DNA from 2 places in the Comamonas sp. Y33R10-2 genome. Region 1 is predicted to be linked to the other one. Evidence: riboswitches for the same ligand, from Rfam matches in the RefSeq annotation. Region 1 holds a riboswitch; the other holds the start of a gene.
What was found. A riboswitch is a leader RNA that binds a small molecule or an ion and turns the genes downstream of it on or off. The one in region 1 is predicted to bind cobalamin.

Region 1 (8,996 bases):
GCTGGACGACATGCCCGCCGCAGACCCGGCCGTGCGCACCATGCTAGACGCACAAGCTGCCGAGCTGGGCTGGCCCGCCATGCATGCCAAGCTGGCCGAAGTTGACCCCACCACCGCAACACGCTTGGCCCCCGGCGACAGCCAGCGCATTCAGCGTGCTCTGGAGGTGTGGCATGTTTCGGGCAAGCCGCTATCGAGCTTTCACACTACAAAAAACAAAGCAGGTGCTGCAGAGCAGATAGGGCTTGCAGCCCTTTTCTCTTTGGAGCCTGAAGACCGCAAATGGCTGCACCAGCGCATTGCGCAGCGCTTTGATCTGATGCTGCAGCAAGGCTTTCTGGACGAGGTTCGCCAGTTGCGCACACGCGGCGATCTGCATCTCGATCTGCCATCCATGCGCTGCGTGGGTTACCGCCAGGCATGGGAAGAGTTGGACTGGCAAAGCGCGCATAACCTACCCGAAATCAATCATTACCTGCTGCGCGAAAAAGGCATTGCCGCGACCCGCCAATTGGCCAAGCGCCAGATCACTTGGCTGCGCTCCATGCCCCAGCGCCACGCCATTGCCTGCGATGCGCCCGATGCGCAGCAGCAACTGTTAACAGCCGCCATGGCTGTGATTGACCAAGCGCAGCGAGCCGCTGGCTAAACCCAGCCCCGCAGCACCCTCGTTAAGATCGCTGCATGGCTGCTACTGATTCATCACTCGCCCCTTGCCTCTTGCAAGTTCAAGACCTCGCCAAGCGCTACGGCGAAGCGACGTCACCAATACAGACTCAAACTGCTGTTTTTGAGCATGTCAGCTTCGAAGTACAGGCCGGTGAATTTGTCGCCATTGTCGGCAACTCTGGCGTGGGCAAGTCTACCTTTCTCAACTGCCTTGCCGGGCTAGACAGCTGGCAGCAAGGCCGCGTGCTCCATCAAGGTGTTGACCTATCAACGTTAGATGAAACCCAGCGCGCTGTTTGGCGCCGAGCGCATCTGGGCTTTGTGTTTCAGGCCTTTCATGTGCTGCCGCATCTGGATGTGGCGCAGAACATTGCTCTGCCGCTGATGCTGCTGGACCGCATGAATGTGCAAGGTGAGCAGCGGGTGCAGCAGGTGCTCAATGCCGTGGGACTGGAGGGGTTGGGCCAGCGCTTGCCCCAGCAACTCAGCGGCGGGCAGTTGCAGCGCGTGGCTATTGCCCGCGCACTGGTGCATTCGCCGCCCCTGTTGCTGGCCGATGAACCCACGGGCAACCTGGACCCATCCACCGCCCAGCAAGTGATGGACTTGCTGCTACAGCAAACCCGTGACAACGGCACGGCGCTCATCCTCGTCACTCACTCAGCAGAAGCGGCCAAGCGCTCTGACCGCGTGTTGCGACTGACAGCGCACGGAATGGAGCAAGCTGCTTAGCTTAGCCCCGCTGGGCTAGCGCACCTTGTAGCTCTTGCTGACGAACGGCACCTCCGTCACGCCCCGGCGTTGATTCACCGCCAGCGTCATCGCAAAAAACAGATTGCACAGTACGTTGCACATGCGCTGCAAGATGTCGGGGATGTCTCGCCCCTCTTGCTCCACTCGAACCATGCAGCGAATCGCCTTCTTGGCCACAGAACGTGCTTGATGCAACTGGGGCACAGGCGCAGCGCCACGCGGAAGCACAAAGGCATGCATGCGCTCGCCAGCCTGCGCGCTGTAGTAATGCAAGCGCTCTTTAAGCCAATCCAGATCCGCCTCCTCCACCGCCAGCTTTGCGCGAATCGAGCCATTGATGTGAAAAGCCAGAGGCTGAATGCGCTCAAGGTCTAAACGCAGATCGGCGAACTCGGCTGGCGTTGCTTCCAACGCGCTACCAATCAAAGCGCACAGCTCATCGGTCGTCACCTCAAAGTCGCACAGGTACGAAGTCTCGCAAATAAACGGGTAGCAGACTTCGTCAAAATTTTTACTGAGTTTCATGAGATGTTGTGTTGTTGAGCCGCTCAATGCATGCAGCAAAAATGGTGGCCGCCAGATCCAGCCTCGGCCCCGGGCGGGTTACGACGCGGCTGTCTTCCTTGCTCAACTGGCAAACACGGCGCGGGCGTTGATCGGGCTGCAAAGCGCGCATTTGCGGCCAACCGGGGCGCTCATCCAGCTTGCGCAGACTCTCGCCATGGTGAGAAAGAATGATGAGGTCAGGGTCGGCGCGCAGCACAAACTCTGGCGACAAGCGCATGAACGCAGTGGCACCCTCTGGTGCGATATTGCGAGCGCCTAATCGAGTCAGTAACTGACCCATAAACGAAGTCGCCCCTGCCGCATACATGGCAGGATCCACTTCAAGGTAGATGCGTGGCACAGCCGCCCCCTGCTGCTTGAGCTGTCGGGCTGCAGCATCCACATGCGCCTGCATGCGTTGCCACAAATTTTGAGCCTGTCCTGTTTGCAGCACCTCATCGAGCTTAAACAGCACGGCGCGCACCTGCTCTAAGCTGCTCGCATCCACCTCTAGGTAGCGAATATGAGCTGCCTGCAGGCGCGCAATCACGCCCGCAGAGCGCCCCACCAACACCCAGTCCGGGCGCAGCGTCACAATCCGCTCGATGTCTGGCTGCCAAGTCTTGCCCAGCTGTGGCAGGCTGCGCACCTGCGGCGGCTCTAACGAAAACTCATCAACCCCCACCAGTCGATCGCAAGCCCCCAGCGCACAGACAGACTCTGTGGCGGAGGGCAGCAGGGAGATGATGCGCTGCGGTGGAGTTGCGGCCATGGCCGCAGTGCAGCCCACAGCCAACACCAAAGCAAGGCTGCTCCTCAAGCGTTTGATCAACGCATGGCCCACTTCAGGGTCAGATAACCCGCACGGCCGAGCTGATTGAAGCCGTAAACACTTTCATAGTGCTTGTTGCCCACATTGGCTACGCGTGCCTGCAGCGACCACTCTGGGTTGATGCGGTACTCGGCATACAAATCCACGATGGTGTAGGCAGGCAAGGTGACGCTGGAATAGGTGTTGTAGTCCGTGTCTTTGCGGCTGCTGGCATGCAGCAGGCTACCGCCGAGCTTCCAGTCACCGACACGCTTGTTCAAATTGAGCGCCAGCTGATTTTTGGCGCGGCGATTCAAAGGCTTGCCATCGGCTTGCTTGGCATCGAGGTAGTCGTAGTTCATCGACGCATTCCAGCCATCTACATTGATGCCGTACTCCAGACTCCAACCCCTGAGGCGAGTCTGCCCCATCAGATTCGTCATGCCCGTGCTGCCAATAGCAATCAGGTTACTTACCTTGTTGTCAAAGTGCAGCAACTTGGCACGCTGTACACCTCGGCTCCATTGCAGACCAATCTCGTTGTTCTTGCCTTCTTCTGGGCGCAGATTCGGGTTGCCGTTGTACATGGGATATAAAGCATCCACGTAGTACAGATCATTGAACGACGGCGCGCGCATGCTCTTGCCATGCGAGGCGTAGGCTCTCAGACCCTTAGCAAGCTCGTAGCCGTAGCTCAAACCATAGGTCGTCATGCCGCCGAACTGGGAGTTATCGTCACGCCGCACATTGCCTTGCCACGAATGGTTGCCAGCGCTGCCGTTGAGTCCCAAAAAGACGGCATTGATATTGCGGCGTGTCATTGCATAGTCGCTGGACACATCCACCTTTTGCTCCAGTCGCTCAGCACCAACCAGCACCGTACCCAGTCGCGTTGCTATCTCGTTGTCCCACTTGTATTCAAGCTGGGTGGTATTGAAGAAGCTATTGCCATACGGCGAGCCGAAGTTCTTTTGCTCATCGCGCGACTGGCCTACCGACACCGATGTCGTCCAGTTGGGCTGCACCTTACCGGAGAGCTTGAGTTTTGCCACACGCGTCTTCAATTCGGCATAAGGGTTGGAGCCCAGACCCGAATCGGTGTGAATGCGACCATCGGACTGCAAAAAATTGCTGTCGATGCGCCAATCTTGGCTCAAGGCGTAGCCCAAGCCCAAGTTCACGGAGGTTTGCGCAAAGCTATCGCGATCCGGGTTGTAGGTGTAGAGGCCCGCCTTGGCATTGGTACCAGAAAACCCATGATCGACCAGACGATTGACGTTGAGCTGATAGTCAAAACCGCCCTGTGCCCCACGCATGCCGGCAGATGCTGCCTTGTAGCCGTTCTCTCCAGCGGTCACAGACCCATTACCCAGAAATGGCTTGTCTGCATCCTTGCCGCGCTTGGTGAAAATTTGAATAACGCCGCCAATAGCTTCACTGCCATAGATCGCAGAAGCTGGGCCCTTCACCACTTCGATGCGATCAATCATCTCCAACGGCAAGTTATCAAGAACCGGAGCCGCCATGGTGGCAGAGCCATAACGCACGCCATCAATGAGCAGCAAAGACTGTGTGCTTGCCGTGCCGCGCAGAAACACGCTTTGCGCAGCTCCACGACCGCCATTGCCAGTCATCTGTATGCCGCCGCCCAGACGCTGCAGCAACTCTGCAGCTGAACGGGCCGGCGCCATCGCCTCAATTTGCTTTGCGGAGATCACGCTCACATCGGCCAAAGCGTCATCAACAGCCACCGCAGAACGCGTGGCAGTCACCACGGTTTCAGCCATGCGCCGCTCTGTTTGAGCAAAGGCAGTGGCTGCGCAAACAGACATTGCCGCCGCAGCAACCCAAGTCAGGCGCGATGAAGTGAAGAAAGGAGCTGGCGCAGAGATAAGCGCGAAAGCAGACACCGGCGTACGAAGGCCTTGTGCCGTTAGGGAAAGAGAGCTATGCATGAAAAATCTCGAACAGTTAGCACTAGCGTCCCCGCCAGATGCATACCAATCCAGAGTCCCTAAGAGCAGCTAACACAAGCCAGCAAACCAAAGGTTTGCGTTTGAGACGAGGCGCGAAGCCGCAGGCAGTACAAAAGTACGACAAGGCGAAGCAACGAGGTATCAAGGGTCGTGTTAGAGGCTCTAAAGACTCTGGCACATGTTTGGCCGGTATCCAGACTGATGCACTGACTGCCTAGCCTTCCCAAAGCGCAATGCGCTTCAGTGGCTGATTTAGACAGTCTGGTTTTTTAAACCTGTGCACTCACTGTTGCGGGGGCAGTACATGCGAGGATTGGCGCTAAGCCAGCCCTTCATGTTTCCCGTTTAACTGCAGCGTCAGAACAACGCCGCGAGCACCAAAGGACGACATCATATAGGGTTGCGCTAAAAAATGATTTTGATAAAAGCCTGCACGCGCAGCTCTAGGGTTTGTTGAAAATTGATCGAAGATCACTTTGTGACAGCAAGGAAACAGGCCCTAGATCTCTGGCTCTATCTTGCTTGCCTATCTGGACTAAGTTGTGCCTCTACTTCATCTGCTTCGCACCTTTTCTTGGCAAGAGCTGCGCCAGCACCCTTGGCGCACAGCCACGGCGCTGATCGCCATCATGCTGGGCGTGGCGCTGGGCTTTGCCGTGCATGTCATCAACCAGTCAGCGCTGGATGAATTCTCGCGTGCGGTGCGCAGTGTCAATGGTCAGCCAGACTTGCAGTTGCACACCATGCAAGGAGGGCTGCCACTGTCGCTTTACCCGCAAGTGGCCAAGCTGCAAGGCGTTGCTGCAGCCGTGCCTTGGTTGGAGACTTCGGTACTTTTACCTACAAACAAGAGCCGTCCCGCCACAGGCGATGCCAATGCACGCAGCACGCAAGGATCAACCCAAGGCACGCCCTTGCGCGTGTTGGGCAGCGATGCGCTAAAGCTTGCGCCCGTTGCCCCCGCATTGATGCCGCGTTTGTTTGAAGGAGGCAACCGGCTCGATCTGTTTGCACCCGATGCGGTGTTTCTCAACTCAGCGGCCTTGCAGGTGCTGAACCTGAGCGCAGAGCAAGCTGTTAACACCCCTATCCAATGGCTGCTTAACGGCCAGCCTCAGCAGCTGCGCATTGCTGGCACAGTGGCCGCCACAGGCGCTCCCATTGCAGTGATGGACATTGCTGCGCTTCAGCAAAAACTGCAGCAGTTTGAGCGCATAGACCGCATTGATTTGCTGCTGACGGACCACAGCGACCGCAGTCAGATCACCACTGAGCTACACGCTCTTTCCGCGTGGCAAAGCCAGATGCTGATTCAGCAACCCAGCGATGATCAGCAACGCGTGGCTGAGATGTCTCGCGCCTACCGCGTCAACCTTACAGTGCTGGCGCTGGTGGCATTGTTTACTGGCGCGTTTTTGGTGTTCTCCGTACTGGCGCTTAGCGTCGCGCAGCGTGCGCCGCAGTTTGCGCTTCTCGCCGTTTTGGGGGCCACTCCACACCAGCGCATGGCTGTGGTTTTACTAGAGGCTTTAGCGCTGGGCGTTTTAGGCAGCTTCGCGGGTATTGCACTGGGCGGCGCCCTTGCCTGGCTGGCGCTGCAAGTGCTGGGCGGCGATTTGGGGGGCGGTTTTTTTGCGGGCGTGCAGCCCGCGCTGAACTTAAGCCCTGTGGCCGCACTGGTGTTTGGACTGCTCGGCATTGCAGCCACGCTGGCAGGTGCATGGTGGCCTGCACGTGCTGCTATGGATTTACCGCCCTCAGCCACGCTCAAAGGCTTGGGGCACACGCATGAAAAAGAGCCGCGCCTGTGGCCCGCCTTGCTACTACTGCTCGGCAGTGTTGCGCTGGCCTTTATGCCGCCCATCGCAGGCATACCGCTGGCCGCCTACTTAGCCGTGGGCTTGCTACTGCTGGGAGGTATGGCGGCGCTGCCTTGGCTGCTGGGTGCGATGCTGGGTCTGGTTCCTGCCCAGCTGTCACGCCAGCCACTGGCCATGCTGGCGTTTGAGCGTGCGCGCCGCATGCGCCACGCAACCACCGTGGCCGTAGGCGGTGTGGTGGCCAGCCTGAGTCTGGCCGTGGCACTGACCGTCATGGTCACCAGCTTTCGCGCCAGCATGATGGAGTGGCTGGATGCTGTATTGCCCGCCCCCTTATATGTGCGCGCTGCAGGTGGCTCCAGCCGCGTGGATGCAGCGCTTTTGCCTGCCGACGCGGCGCTGCGCGTCAGCCAGCTGCCGGGGGTTGAGCGAGCCCTACCCATGCGCAGCAGCCAACTGGTGCTAAGCCCTGAGCGCCCGGCTGTTAGCCTGCTGCTGCGTCCTTTGAAAGAAGATTCAGCGGGACAGCGCCCCATGCAACTGCCTTGGATTGAAGGGCCAATGATTAAAGGGCCAATAACTGCGCCCAGCAGCGGCACACCGGTTCATATCAGCGAGGCTGTGGCCCAGCTTTATGACTTGAAAATCGGTGATGAGTGGCCACTGCTTTCAAAGGCTTTTAGCCATCAAGTCAAGGCAGAAAAAGGACCTATAGCTACTTTTTACATAGCATCTATCTGGCGCGACTATGTTCGCCAGTTCGGTGCTGTGGCGCTGGACTGGCAGGACTATCTGGCGCTAATGGAAGGTTCAGGCGATACAGGCAATGCAGCGCAGATCAGCGAACTAGCCGTCTGGCCCACACCCAGCAGCACACTCGCATCAACCAATTTACAAACCGGCTTGCAAACCGCCATCGAGCAAGCGATCACCACTCCGGGGCAAGCAGCGCCAGCGCTGGAGTTTGTCAGCAGCACATCTTTGCGCGAGAGATCGCTGCGCATCTTTGACCGCAGCTTTGCCGTGACTTACTGGCTGCAAGCCGTGGCCATTGGCATCGGTTTGTTCGGTATTGCCGCAAGCTTTAGCGCGCAAGTGTTGGCACGGCGCAAAGAGTTTGGATTGCTGGCACACCTAGGCCTCACCCGCCGCAATGTGCTGAGCGTGGTGGCCGCAGAAGGATTGGCTTGGACCACACTGGGCGCCATTGCCGGCACGCTGCTGGGGCTGGGTGTGGCGGTGATTTTGGTGCACGTGGTCAACCCACAAAGCTTTCATTGGACGATGGCGCTGCGCCTGCCCGCCGTGCGTCTGCTCAGTCTGTGTGCTGCGGTAGTACTTGCAGGCGTTATTACGGCGTGGCTGGCTGGGCGAAAAGCGGCCAGTGCTGATGCCGTTCTCGCTGTCAAAGAAGACTGGTAAGGGCTAGCGGCTATACCTGCGATTGCAGCAGCGTTTTTCACACCACTGCAAACAAGGGCAGCGCACAATCAATGCTCTAACTCAGCTCTGGGGAGTTCGTATGCAAGTCCAGTCCTATCTGTTTTTTGATGGCCGCTGCGAAGAGGCTCTGGAGTTTTATCAAGCTGCCCTCGGCGCGGAAGTCACGGCGCTGATGCGTTACAAGGATGCTCCGCCCCAGCCCGCGCCCTCCTCCCAGCAAGGCTGCGGCCCCGGCGAGATGGATCCGGAAAAAATCATGCATGCCAATATGCAGATTGGCGAGACGCAGATCATGGCCTCAGACGGCATGAATGGTGGCAAGCCTGATTTCAAAGGCTTTGCCCTTTCCATCTCCGCGCCAAACGACAATGAGGCCCACCGCATCTTTACCGCCATCGGTGAAGGCGGTCAGGTACAGATGCCTCTGGGTGAGACCTTTTTTGCCCGCAGCTTTGGCATGGTGACGGATCGTTTTGGTGTCGCTTGGATGGTGATTGTTCCGCAGCTTGATATTGGGTGATACAGATCACATCAATAAAGACCCCGGGGCGATCTAAGCGGTAACAATGGCGCATGCGCCAACCGCCCCTGATTTCACCTCATGCTTTACCAGCCGACGCCAGCATTTCACGCAGGCTCTCTTTGCATGCGATGGCTGCTGCAGGTCTGGGCATGAGCGCTTGGGCGCTACCGCCTTCAGCCATGGCCCTACCCATCAAAACGCTGCAATTTCCGCGTGACTTTGGCAGCCACCCTGATCTGCAAACCGAGTGGTGGTACATAACAGGGCAGTTGCAGGCGGGTGGTAAACCTTGGGGCTTTCAGCTGACCTTTTTTCGCTCGCGCATTGCCTCTGCGCAAAGCCTTCAGTCACCGCTGGCAGCCAAGCAATTGATCTTTGCCCACGCTGCACTTTGCGATGTACAGGGGCAAAAATTGCACCACGACCAACGCATGGCGCGTGCAGGTTTGGAGCTG
Region 2 (8,996 bases), 520 kb from region 1:
CGCCCAGTGGTTGGAGATGGAGTTGACTGAGACCATCTTGCTGCAAGACGCGCATGAAATGGCATTGCGCGTGCATCAGATTGCGCAGCTAGGCGTAGGTCTTGTGATTGATGACTTCGGCACCGGATATTCAAGTCTGGCCTATCTCAAGAAGCTGCCCATTTCCAAAATCAAGATTGACCAGAGCTTTGTGCGTGGCCTCCCACACGATGCTGGAGACAAGGCCATTGTGGGAGCCATCATCAGCATGGGTCGTGCTCTGGGTGTTGAATTGGTCGCTGAGGGTGTCGAAACGCAAGCGCAGTGTGATGCAATTGCGCAGTTGCAGGGTGATTACTTTCAGGGTTACTTGTGCTCTCCGGCCGTGCCTGCCGAGCAGTTCAGGTTGAGACTGAGCCAAGGTTTCGCTAAAGAAAGTGCTAACGGGGCTTCTTTCCTACCGGATAACGATGGGAGCTATCTGCAGACACCAGGCTTGCAGTAGGTAAATCAGTTCGCATTTTTGATAGCTCATCTATCGTCTGATTCGACGATGCTTACTTTGCATAGGGTAAGCAAAATGCCTATCTATCCATGGGCAGACTCCTTGGCGCACGGTGTTGAGTCAATACGCATCAATGAAAATGGCTCACAGAGTTAAGCAAGTGCGCGGTGCTTGATGGGCCGAATTTATTGAGATATCAAATGCCCAAGAGCGATTACGTCACATTCGATTTCTACAACTGTCTTACTTCTAGCCAAGGGGCAAGTACAGGATTTGCTCTGCCTAGAGGCTCTGAAGTGACTGCGCCTCCTTCACGGAGTGCAGCTTTTGCCACTGAGACTGAATTAATCAGCGATCTGATTGCCGCGCTGTACGAGGCTGCGTCCGAGCCAGAAAGCTGGAAAGCTTTTCTTGAGCTGTTGCGCTCAAGTGCGGTAGGCAACTACGCCTCGCTTATTGTTCGTGATCCTCATGGAGACAATGTAGGTTGGGTGATTTCTGCTGCAGGCGGGCGTGTCAATGTGATTTCACACGACCCGTATGCGCAATGGAGCCCATTTCTGGGTTCGCCTAAAGATAAAGTTCTTACCCTGCTGGATGTGATGACCGCATCTGAGTGGAAGGCCTGCCGTTACTACACTGACTGGTGTAAAGACATTGATATTGAACACATTCTGGCTGTGGATGTGGAGACGAGTAATGGCTGTGCCTATGGTCTGCGCATTACTCGATCAAAGAAGGATGGGGCTTTTGAGGCGCGTGAGCTGAGCATGATGCGGTTGCTGGTACCGCATCTCAAGCGTGTGCTGAATATGCAGCTGAACTTGCATAGAGACCGTCAAGTCATCTCGCTTTATGGGCGAGCCACGGCGCAGTTGATGATGGGAGTCGTCATCCTTGATCAAACTGGGCGCATGATTGAATCTAATTCTGCTGCCACATCTATTTTGAATGTGGGTGACGGCATTAGAGTGAGTAATGGCACGCTGGAAGCTGTGTATGCCAATGACAATCGAAAACTCCAGCGTTTGATTAGGGATGCCTTGCTCTCCCCTAGGTTGTCGCGAGTTTTCGTGACCGAAGGTATGTCCATCTCCCGCCAGTCAGGACAACTGAACTGGGGGGTGGTGGTGCAAAGCATTTCACCGGATGAATGGACTGAAGGAAAGCAGCGCCCTAGTGTGGCTGTCTTTTTGCGCGATACAACCGGCAAGGCTGAGCCGCCTGTTAAGTTGACGCAACAGCTCTTTCATTTAACTCCCGCAGAAACCGCTGTTGCAACGCATTTGAGCAATGGCATGTCGTTGGAAGAAGCTGCAGAAGCTCTTGGCATCAAGCCCAACACGGCGCGTGCCCATTTACGATCTATCTTTTCCAAAACAGGTGTGCGCAGGCAGACCGAGCTAGTTCGACTCTTTCTCAATAGCGTGGCTTGGCTGGGTAACCATTGAAAAGCTGAAAAGAAAAGGCCCGCATGGAGCGGGCCTGTCTTATGGGGTTGGCAGCTGTTTTGATCAACAACTGCCTGAAATATCAGGTGTCTGCAAACGCCACCGATTCCTCATCCTGAACCGGGGGTTCAGGTGGGCAAGGGCAACCTATCGTTGGGTTCATCTGACGCGAGACGATCACGCTCAATAGGTGATGTACCAAGCCCGTGCTCGTTGAGCATTGGTTCAAGGAAATATAAAAACCGGCAGATTTGCAGACAGGCTTATTTTAACGGCTATTGATTCCCATATAGATGTCATGACAGCTTTGTTTCAGACTTTGCAAACCTTGAACTGATCAGAGTAGTTTTTCGTCAGTTTCAAGCGCTTGATCGAGCCTGAGTAGCAGTTGCTCTGCAAGCATCTGCTGGCGCTGCAACTCGGCCTGAGCAGCTTCGCTCACTTCAGGAGCCGAGGCTTGCTCTTGGTCCATGGACTGCATCTCCGAATGCACATTGGCCATGAGAGCCTGCTGGGCATCGCGGTCGAGTACGTCAAAAGCCATGTTCAACGCCGCCAAGACCGCCACGCGATCACGGGAGCGAACTTTGCCGCTGTCGCGGATGCGTGTCATGGCGTCATCAACTCGACGAGCCGCCTCTTGCACTCGCTCTTCTTGGCCATCGGGACAGGTCAGCAAGTAGCTTTGCTGCATGATTTGCACATCGATCTGCTTCATGGGCGTCAGGGGCGGGTCTGGTAATGGGGGTGACTAGAGGTCACTCTCCCTGGTTGGCGGGCAGGCGCTCGATCAAAGCATCAACGCGTGCGCGTGCGGCTTGCAGGCGCAGGCGCAGCAAATCGCGCTCTTGCGTGAGAGCTAAGACCTGATCGGTGAGCAAATTGTTGGTGCGCTGCAATTCTTCGTGGCGCACCAGCAGACGCTCTACGCGCTCGGCAATGAGATCAAGAGAAGGCTGGGTGGTCATAGACACTGCCATTGTAGGTCTTGCAGTCTTTAGATGTGCATTAATGTGCGAGCAAATTGATGAGTTTGCGCAATGGCAAAACGCAACTTGAATGCTGTAATCAGGAACATTCAAAATCCCTCTCAAAATCGTAGCGCGAAGCTGAGGTTATGTCTGCCTTAGCGAGGTTTGTAACGTAAACAATCGTCACATAACTCGTTCCACTGAAGGATTTAAGTGGTTCAGCGGTCATTACAATAGTTAATGTTGGTGCTCGATGCTGCTTTTCTGTGGCCTCAGTTCAACGGGAAGCAGGGAGGTGCTGGCCAGAAACACTGGCGCACCGTGCCTGCGCTGCCCCCGCAACGGTCGGCGAATGGAATGTTTATGCATTCCGCCTTTTCCATCAAAGTCACTGGCGCTTATGCGCTGGGAAGACTGGCAAAAGGAAGATTCGCCTAGCCCGGATACCGGCCAACGACGGTGTGCCTGCATTGTGTGCAGGCATGTTTGCTCATTGTCGGCGGGTAGGCTGGCATGAGCGTCTTTCTAGACTGCTTTCCATGAGTTCGCAATATTCGACCCTGTGCGCTGCACAGGCGTCATCGCGCGTACGCGCCACGTTTGTTCTTCGTCCCACTTTGCTGGCATCGCTGCTGGTCATGGCATCTGCTGCACAGGCGCAGCAAGTTGCGCTGGCTGATACCGTGAGCATGAAGGAGACGGTGGTCACGGCTAACCGCATAGAGCAACCTTTATCGGACCTGGTGGCCGATATGTCTATCGTGGACCGCGAAACCATTGAATCCGCTGGCGCAGCCGGTGTGGCTGATGTGCTTTCTCGCTTGCCTGGCATTCAGATGGTGCGCAATGGCGGTGCTGGTTCGTCAACCAGCGTTTATCTGCGCGGAGCTGATACGCGCTTTACCGCTGTTTATCTGGATGGTGTGCGCCTCGACTCTCAATCCACTGGCGGTGCTTCGTGGCAAGACATTCCGCTTGAGTCCATTGACCGCATTGAAGTGCTGCGTGGCCCGGCTGCTGCCGTCTATGGCTCTGACGCAATTGGCGGTGTGGTTCAGATTTTCACCAAGAAGGGCGAAGGCAAGGCCAAGCCTTATGTGGGTCTGGGCTGGGGCAGTCGCGGCACGGTGAAGGCACAAGCAGGTGTCAGCGGCGGCGCAGCGGGCTGGGATTACAGCCTCGGCGTTTCGCATGCCAGCAGCAATGGCTTTAATTCGAAAACTTCTGCAGGCGCCAATCCTGATGCAGATGGCTATCGCAGCAACGCCTTTAACGGCCGCATTGGCTATCAGCTTTCGGCCAATCAGCGTGTAGAAGCAACGGCGCTGACCAGCTATATGAATTCGGGCTACGACACCAGCAAGGCCGATGACCGCAGCATCTACAAGATGAGCGCCGTGGGGCTGAACTGGCAGGCTAAATGGAGTGATGTTTACAGCACACGCCTGCAGTACACGCAGTCGCGTGACTTTTATCAGACCAAGCCCAGCGTTTATGAAACCGATACGCGCCTGCAAAGCTATCTGTTCCAAAACGAATGGAAGCTGGGCGCACAGACTGTGACAGCTGCGCTGGAGCGCCGTGAAGACAAGCTGGTCAACAGCGGTCTGGATATTGGCAGCCGCGAGCGTTCACAAAATGCATTGGCACTGGGTTACGGCCTGAATTTGGGCAAGCACACGTTGCAGCTCAATGCCCGCCATGACCGCGATAGCGAATTTGGTGGCCACACCACAGGCAGCGCAGCCTATGGCTACGAGTTCATTCCCAATTGGCGTGCTACGGCATCGGCAGGCACATCTTTCCGTGCGCCCACGCTGTACCAGCGCTTTAGCCAGTATGGCGATGCATCACTGGTGCCTGAAAAAGGCCGCAATGTGGAGCTGGGCCTGAAGTGGGGCAAGGGTAGCGACAGCTTCTCGGCCACGGTTTATCGCAACAACCTTTCCAACCTCATCAACTATGTGGGCAAGACAGGTGCCTGCCCTGGCAATACCGGCGCCTATGGCGGGTGCTATGCCAACGTGGCCAATGCACGTTACGAAGGCATTACCTTTGCTGCGACCACCCGAGTGGGAGAGGTGAACCTGCAAGGCTCGGTGGATTTCCAAAATCCGCGTGATACGGATAAGGACTTGCAACTGGGCCGCCGCTCCAAGCGCTATGCCAGCCTGTCTGCCGACACCAAGGTCGCCGGCTGGAAGCTGGGCGCTGAAATGCAGACAGCAGGCAAACGCTTTGACGATGCAGCCAACAAAAATGTGCTGGGCGGCTACACGCTATGGAACCTGAGCGCGCAAAAGCAGCTGAGCCGCGACTGGAGTCTGGTGGCTCGCGTCAACAATCTGGCTGACAAGCGCTATGAACTGGCTCGCACTTACGCGACCGAAGGCCGCAGCGGCTATATCGGCGTGAAGTGGGAAGCTAACTAAGGGGCCGCCATGACATCCATCGCAATGCCGGAAAAAACCACGCGCTGCCCCGCCATTCTGATCAGCGCTCCGGCTTCTGGTCAGGGCAAGACGACTGTGACGGCGGCGCTTGCGCGGCTGCACGCACGTCAGGGCCGCAAGGTGCGTGTGTTCAAGTGCGGGCCAGATTTTCTGGACCCGTACTGGCATGAGCTGGCCAGTGGTGCGCCCGTGCATTCGGTGGATTTGTGGATGAGCGGCGAGGCCGATATACGCCAGCGCCTGCATGAGGCGGCCCAGGAGGCCGACATCATTTTGGTCGAAGGCGTGATGGGCCTGTTTGACGGCAACCTTAGCGCGGCTGATCTGGCGCAACTGCTGGGCCTGCCTGTGCTGGCGGTGGTCGATGCATCAGCCATGGCGGGCACGTTTGGGGCGCTGGCCTATGGCTTGCAACATTACCAAAGCGGCTTGCGCTGGGCGGGCATGCTGGCCAACCGTGTGGCCACGGCCCACCATGCCGACTTGCTCAAGCAAGGCTTGCGTGAGCAGTCGCTTTGGCTGGGCGCCATGCCCGGTGTGCAACTGGGTGACAACGGACCCAAGGCGAGAACTGCTGCGCTGCTGCCCGAGCGGCATCTGGGCTTGATTGCGACCCATGAACTGAGCGATGCCATGCAGCGACTCGATGCTGCTGCGGATGCACTGGAGAAGACACCGTTGGGTCAGCGCTTGTGGAGTGCAGAAGATGGCGCCCAAGCGGACGAGCCCAGCTGGCAAGACTGGTGCGTGGACTTTGCACCGCCAGCCACTTCAACGAATTCTTCCATCGATCAACCCAAGCTTCAGTCTTGGCTGGCCGGTCGCCGTATCGCTATTGCACGGGATGCAGCTTTCTCGTTTATCTACCCCGCCAATCTGGACTGCCTGCGTGCCATGGGGGCCGAATTGTGCTTTTTCTCGCCGCTGGCGGGTGATGTTCTGCCGCCTTGCGATGCGCTGTGGCTGCCGGGTGGCTACCCAGAGTTGCATGCACAGGCGCTGCACGCCAATCAGGCACTGCGCGCGGCTATGGCTGAGCATGTGGCCCAAGGCAAACCCGTCTGGGCGGAGTGCGGCGGCATGCTAGCGCTGTGCGACGGCGTGACGGGGCTGGACGGCCGCATTCAAGCCATGTGGGGACTGCTGCCCGGGCAGGTCATCATGCAAAACCGGCTGGGTGGGCTGGGTATGCAGCAACTGGTGCTCGATACTGGCTTGCTGCGCGGCCACACTTTTCACTACACAAGGCTTGAAACGAGCATGCCTGTGCTCACGCGCAGCAGCCGACCGGGCGCGGCGGTGCAGCCTGACCGGGGCGAGGCACTGTATGAGCATGGCAGCGTGCGGGCCAGCTACTTTCATGCCTGGTTTCCTTCCAATCCTTTCGCCATTGCCCGGCTTTTTGGCGCAACAATTCAGGCCTGATTTTTTGGTTTTCATCATGAACGTTGCAAACACTCCCTCCATCGTCATGCCGCGTACCCAGTTCATTGTGGGCGGTCAAAAAAGCGGCAAGTCGCGCCGCGCGGAGCTGCTGGCGCGCCAGTGGCTGCAAAGCGGCGCGTCGCATCAGGCGGTGCTGGTGGCGACTGGCCAAGCGTGGGATGCCGAGATGAGCGAGCGCATTGCCCGCCACCAGCGCGACCGCGCTGAACGCGTGCCCGGCATGCAGACCATTGAAGAGCCGCGTGATTTAGCGCAGGTGATAGACAACCACAGCCGCCCCGAGCGTTTGCTGGTGATTGACTGCCTGACGCTTTGGCTGACCAATTGGATAATGCCTGCTGATGTTAAAAAAAATGAAGAAAATCAGTCTCAAGTCCATGAATGGTCTAAACAGTTAGCTATGTTTTTGAAAGCAATAGATGATGCGGCTGGTCCCATTATTCTGGTGGGCAACGAGATTGGGCTGGGTGTGATTCCAATGGGCCGCGAGGTGCGCGCCTTTGTGGATGCGCTGGGCGTGCTCAACCAGCAAGTCGCAGCGCATTGCGAAAGCGCCACGCTGATGTGCGCGGGACTGCCCCTAGCGCTGAAGGGGCCGCAAGCATGAAGTCAATGATCAAACGCTTGGCTACTTGTGGGCTGGCAAGTTGGTTGCTGGCCGCTGCGCTGCCAGTAGTTGCTCAATCCGTGCAGATCACCGATGCGCGCGGCAGCAAGGTGCAACTGGCCAAACCGCCGCAGCGCATTGTTAGTCTGCTGCCGTCGCTAACCGAAAGCCTGTGCGCATTGGGCGCGTGTGAGCGACTGGTGGGGGTGGATCGTTACTCCAACTGGCCGGCGCACACCAAGACCCTGACTGTGGTGGGGGGCGGGCTGGATCCGAATATCGAGAGCATCGTGGCGCTCAAGCCCGACTTGGTGCTGGCCTCCATGGCTTCGCGCTCCTTAGGGCGCATGGAGGCGCTGAGTCTTAAAGTCGTAGCGCTTGAGCCGCGCACCTATGACGAAGCGCGCGTGGTGCTGCAAAAACTGGGTGTGCTGCTGAATCTGCCATCCGCGCAAGGTGCGGACCGTGTCTGGGCAAGCATTGAAGCCGATATGGCCAAGGCCGCAGCCAGCGTGCCCGAAAAAATACGCGGCCAGCGTGTGTACTTTGAAGCCAGTCGCGGCCCGTTTGCTGCGGGTGAAAACTCTTTTATTGGCGAGACTTTGACGCAGTTGCACCTGCGCAATGTGATTGAAGCCAAGTTGGGGCCGTTTCCGCGCATCAACCCTGAATATGTGGTCAAGCTCGACCCTGACATCTTGATGGCGGGCAAGCGCTCCTGGAGCACAGGTATGCCCGAATACCCGGGCTGGGCGCAGATGCGTGCCGTCAAGCAAGGCGCGATATGTGCTTTTACACCGGAGCAATCCGACGTGCTGGTGCGCCCCGGCCCGCGCATGGCTGAGGGTGCGCAAATCATTGCCCAGTGCCTGCAACGTCTGGCGGTCAAGCAGGGCAAGAGCCAATGAGTGTGATCAAGCCTAACCATTGCGCTCAGGCCGGGTTGGCCGCGCCCTGGCTTTTGACGTGGCTGGTGCTTGCTGGCAGTCTGCTGGCGCTGCTGGGCGCAGGCATTGGCAGCACGGGTTTTGAGAGCGTGCTGAACGCCCGCCATGACCCCTTGGCATGGCAAATCGTGATGGACATTCGCCTGCCGCGCACGGCTGCCGCTTTGCTGGCCGGTGGCCTGTTGGGGCTGGCAGGCGCCATTGCGCAAGGCGTGTTTCGCAACCCGCTGGCAGACCCGTATTTGCTGGGCAGTGCATCGGGTGCATCGCTGGGCGTGGCGCTGGCCATGGCGGCGCTGGGCGTGTCGCCTTTTGCACTGGCCGGACTGGCTCGCTGGGGCGTGACGGGCGCGGCTTTTGCCGGTGCCGTATTTGCCGTAGTGCTGACACTGGTGCTGGCCAAGGGTGTGCAAAACACCATGCGCCTGCTGCTGGCTGGCGTGGTGGTGGGGGTGGTGCTGGGCGCCGCCGCATCGCTGGTGCTCTTAATGAACCCGGACATCATGCAGGCCATGCAGTCCTTCATGCTGGGCAGCACGGCGTTTGCGGGCTGGAATGCTTGCGCGCTGATGCTGTGGGTGCTGCTGCCTACGCTGGCCCTGTCTTGGTGCTTGAGCCGCGTGCTGGATGGGCTGGC

Region 2: it holds a riboswitch for cobalamin, as region 1 does, so the genes downstream of both, KUF54_RS05145 (TonB-dependent receptor domain-containing protein) here and KUF54_RS02665 (TonB-dependent receptor domain-containing protein) in region 1, are expected to answer to the same signal.

What each region holds. Positions count from the first base shown of each region.
Region 1 is NZ_CP079925.1:609,796-618,791, reverse strand. It holds gene miaA (tRNA (adenosine(37)-N6)-dimethylallyltransferase MiaA) at 1-649, shown strand, start outside; gene KUF54_RS02680 (ABC transporter ATP-binding protein) at 685-1,401, shown strand; gene KUF54_RS02675 (hypothetical protein) at 1,417-1,947, opposite strand; gene KUF54_RS02670 (ABC transporter substrate-binding protein) at 1,934-2,740, opposite strand; gene KUF54_RS02665 (TonB-dependent receptor domain-containing protein) at 2,797-4,734, opposite strand; cobalamin riboswitch at 4,922-5,152, opposite strand; gene KUF54_RS02660 (FtsX-like permease family protein) at 5,298-7,997, shown strand; gene KUF54_RS02655 (VOC family protein) at 8,098-8,538, shown strand; gene KUF54_RS02650 (lipocalin-like domain-containing protein) at 8,592-8,996, shown strand, end outside.
Region 2 is NZ_CP079925.1:1,133,595-1,142,590, forward strand. It holds gene KUF54_RS05125 (EAL domain-containing protein) at 1-484, shown strand, start outside; gene KUF54_RS05130 (helix-turn-helix transcriptional regulator) at 685-1,935, shown strand; gene KUF54_RS05135 (cell division protein ZapA) at 2,273-2,653, opposite strand; gene KUF54_RS05140 (DUF904 domain-containing protein) at 2,694-2,903, opposite strand; cobalamin riboswitch at 3,134-3,376, shown strand; gene KUF54_RS05145 (TonB-dependent receptor domain-containing protein) at 3,446-5,338, shown strand; gene KUF54_RS05150 (cobyrinate a,c-diamide synthase) at 5,348-6,784, shown strand; gene KUF54_RS05155 (bifunctional adenosylcobinamide kinase/adenosylcobinamide-phosphate guanylyltransferase) at 6,831-7,412, shown strand; gene KUF54_RS05160 (ABC transporter substrate-binding protein) at 7,409-8,320, shown strand; gene KUF54_RS05165 (iron ABC transporter permease) at 8,317-8,996, shown strand, end outside.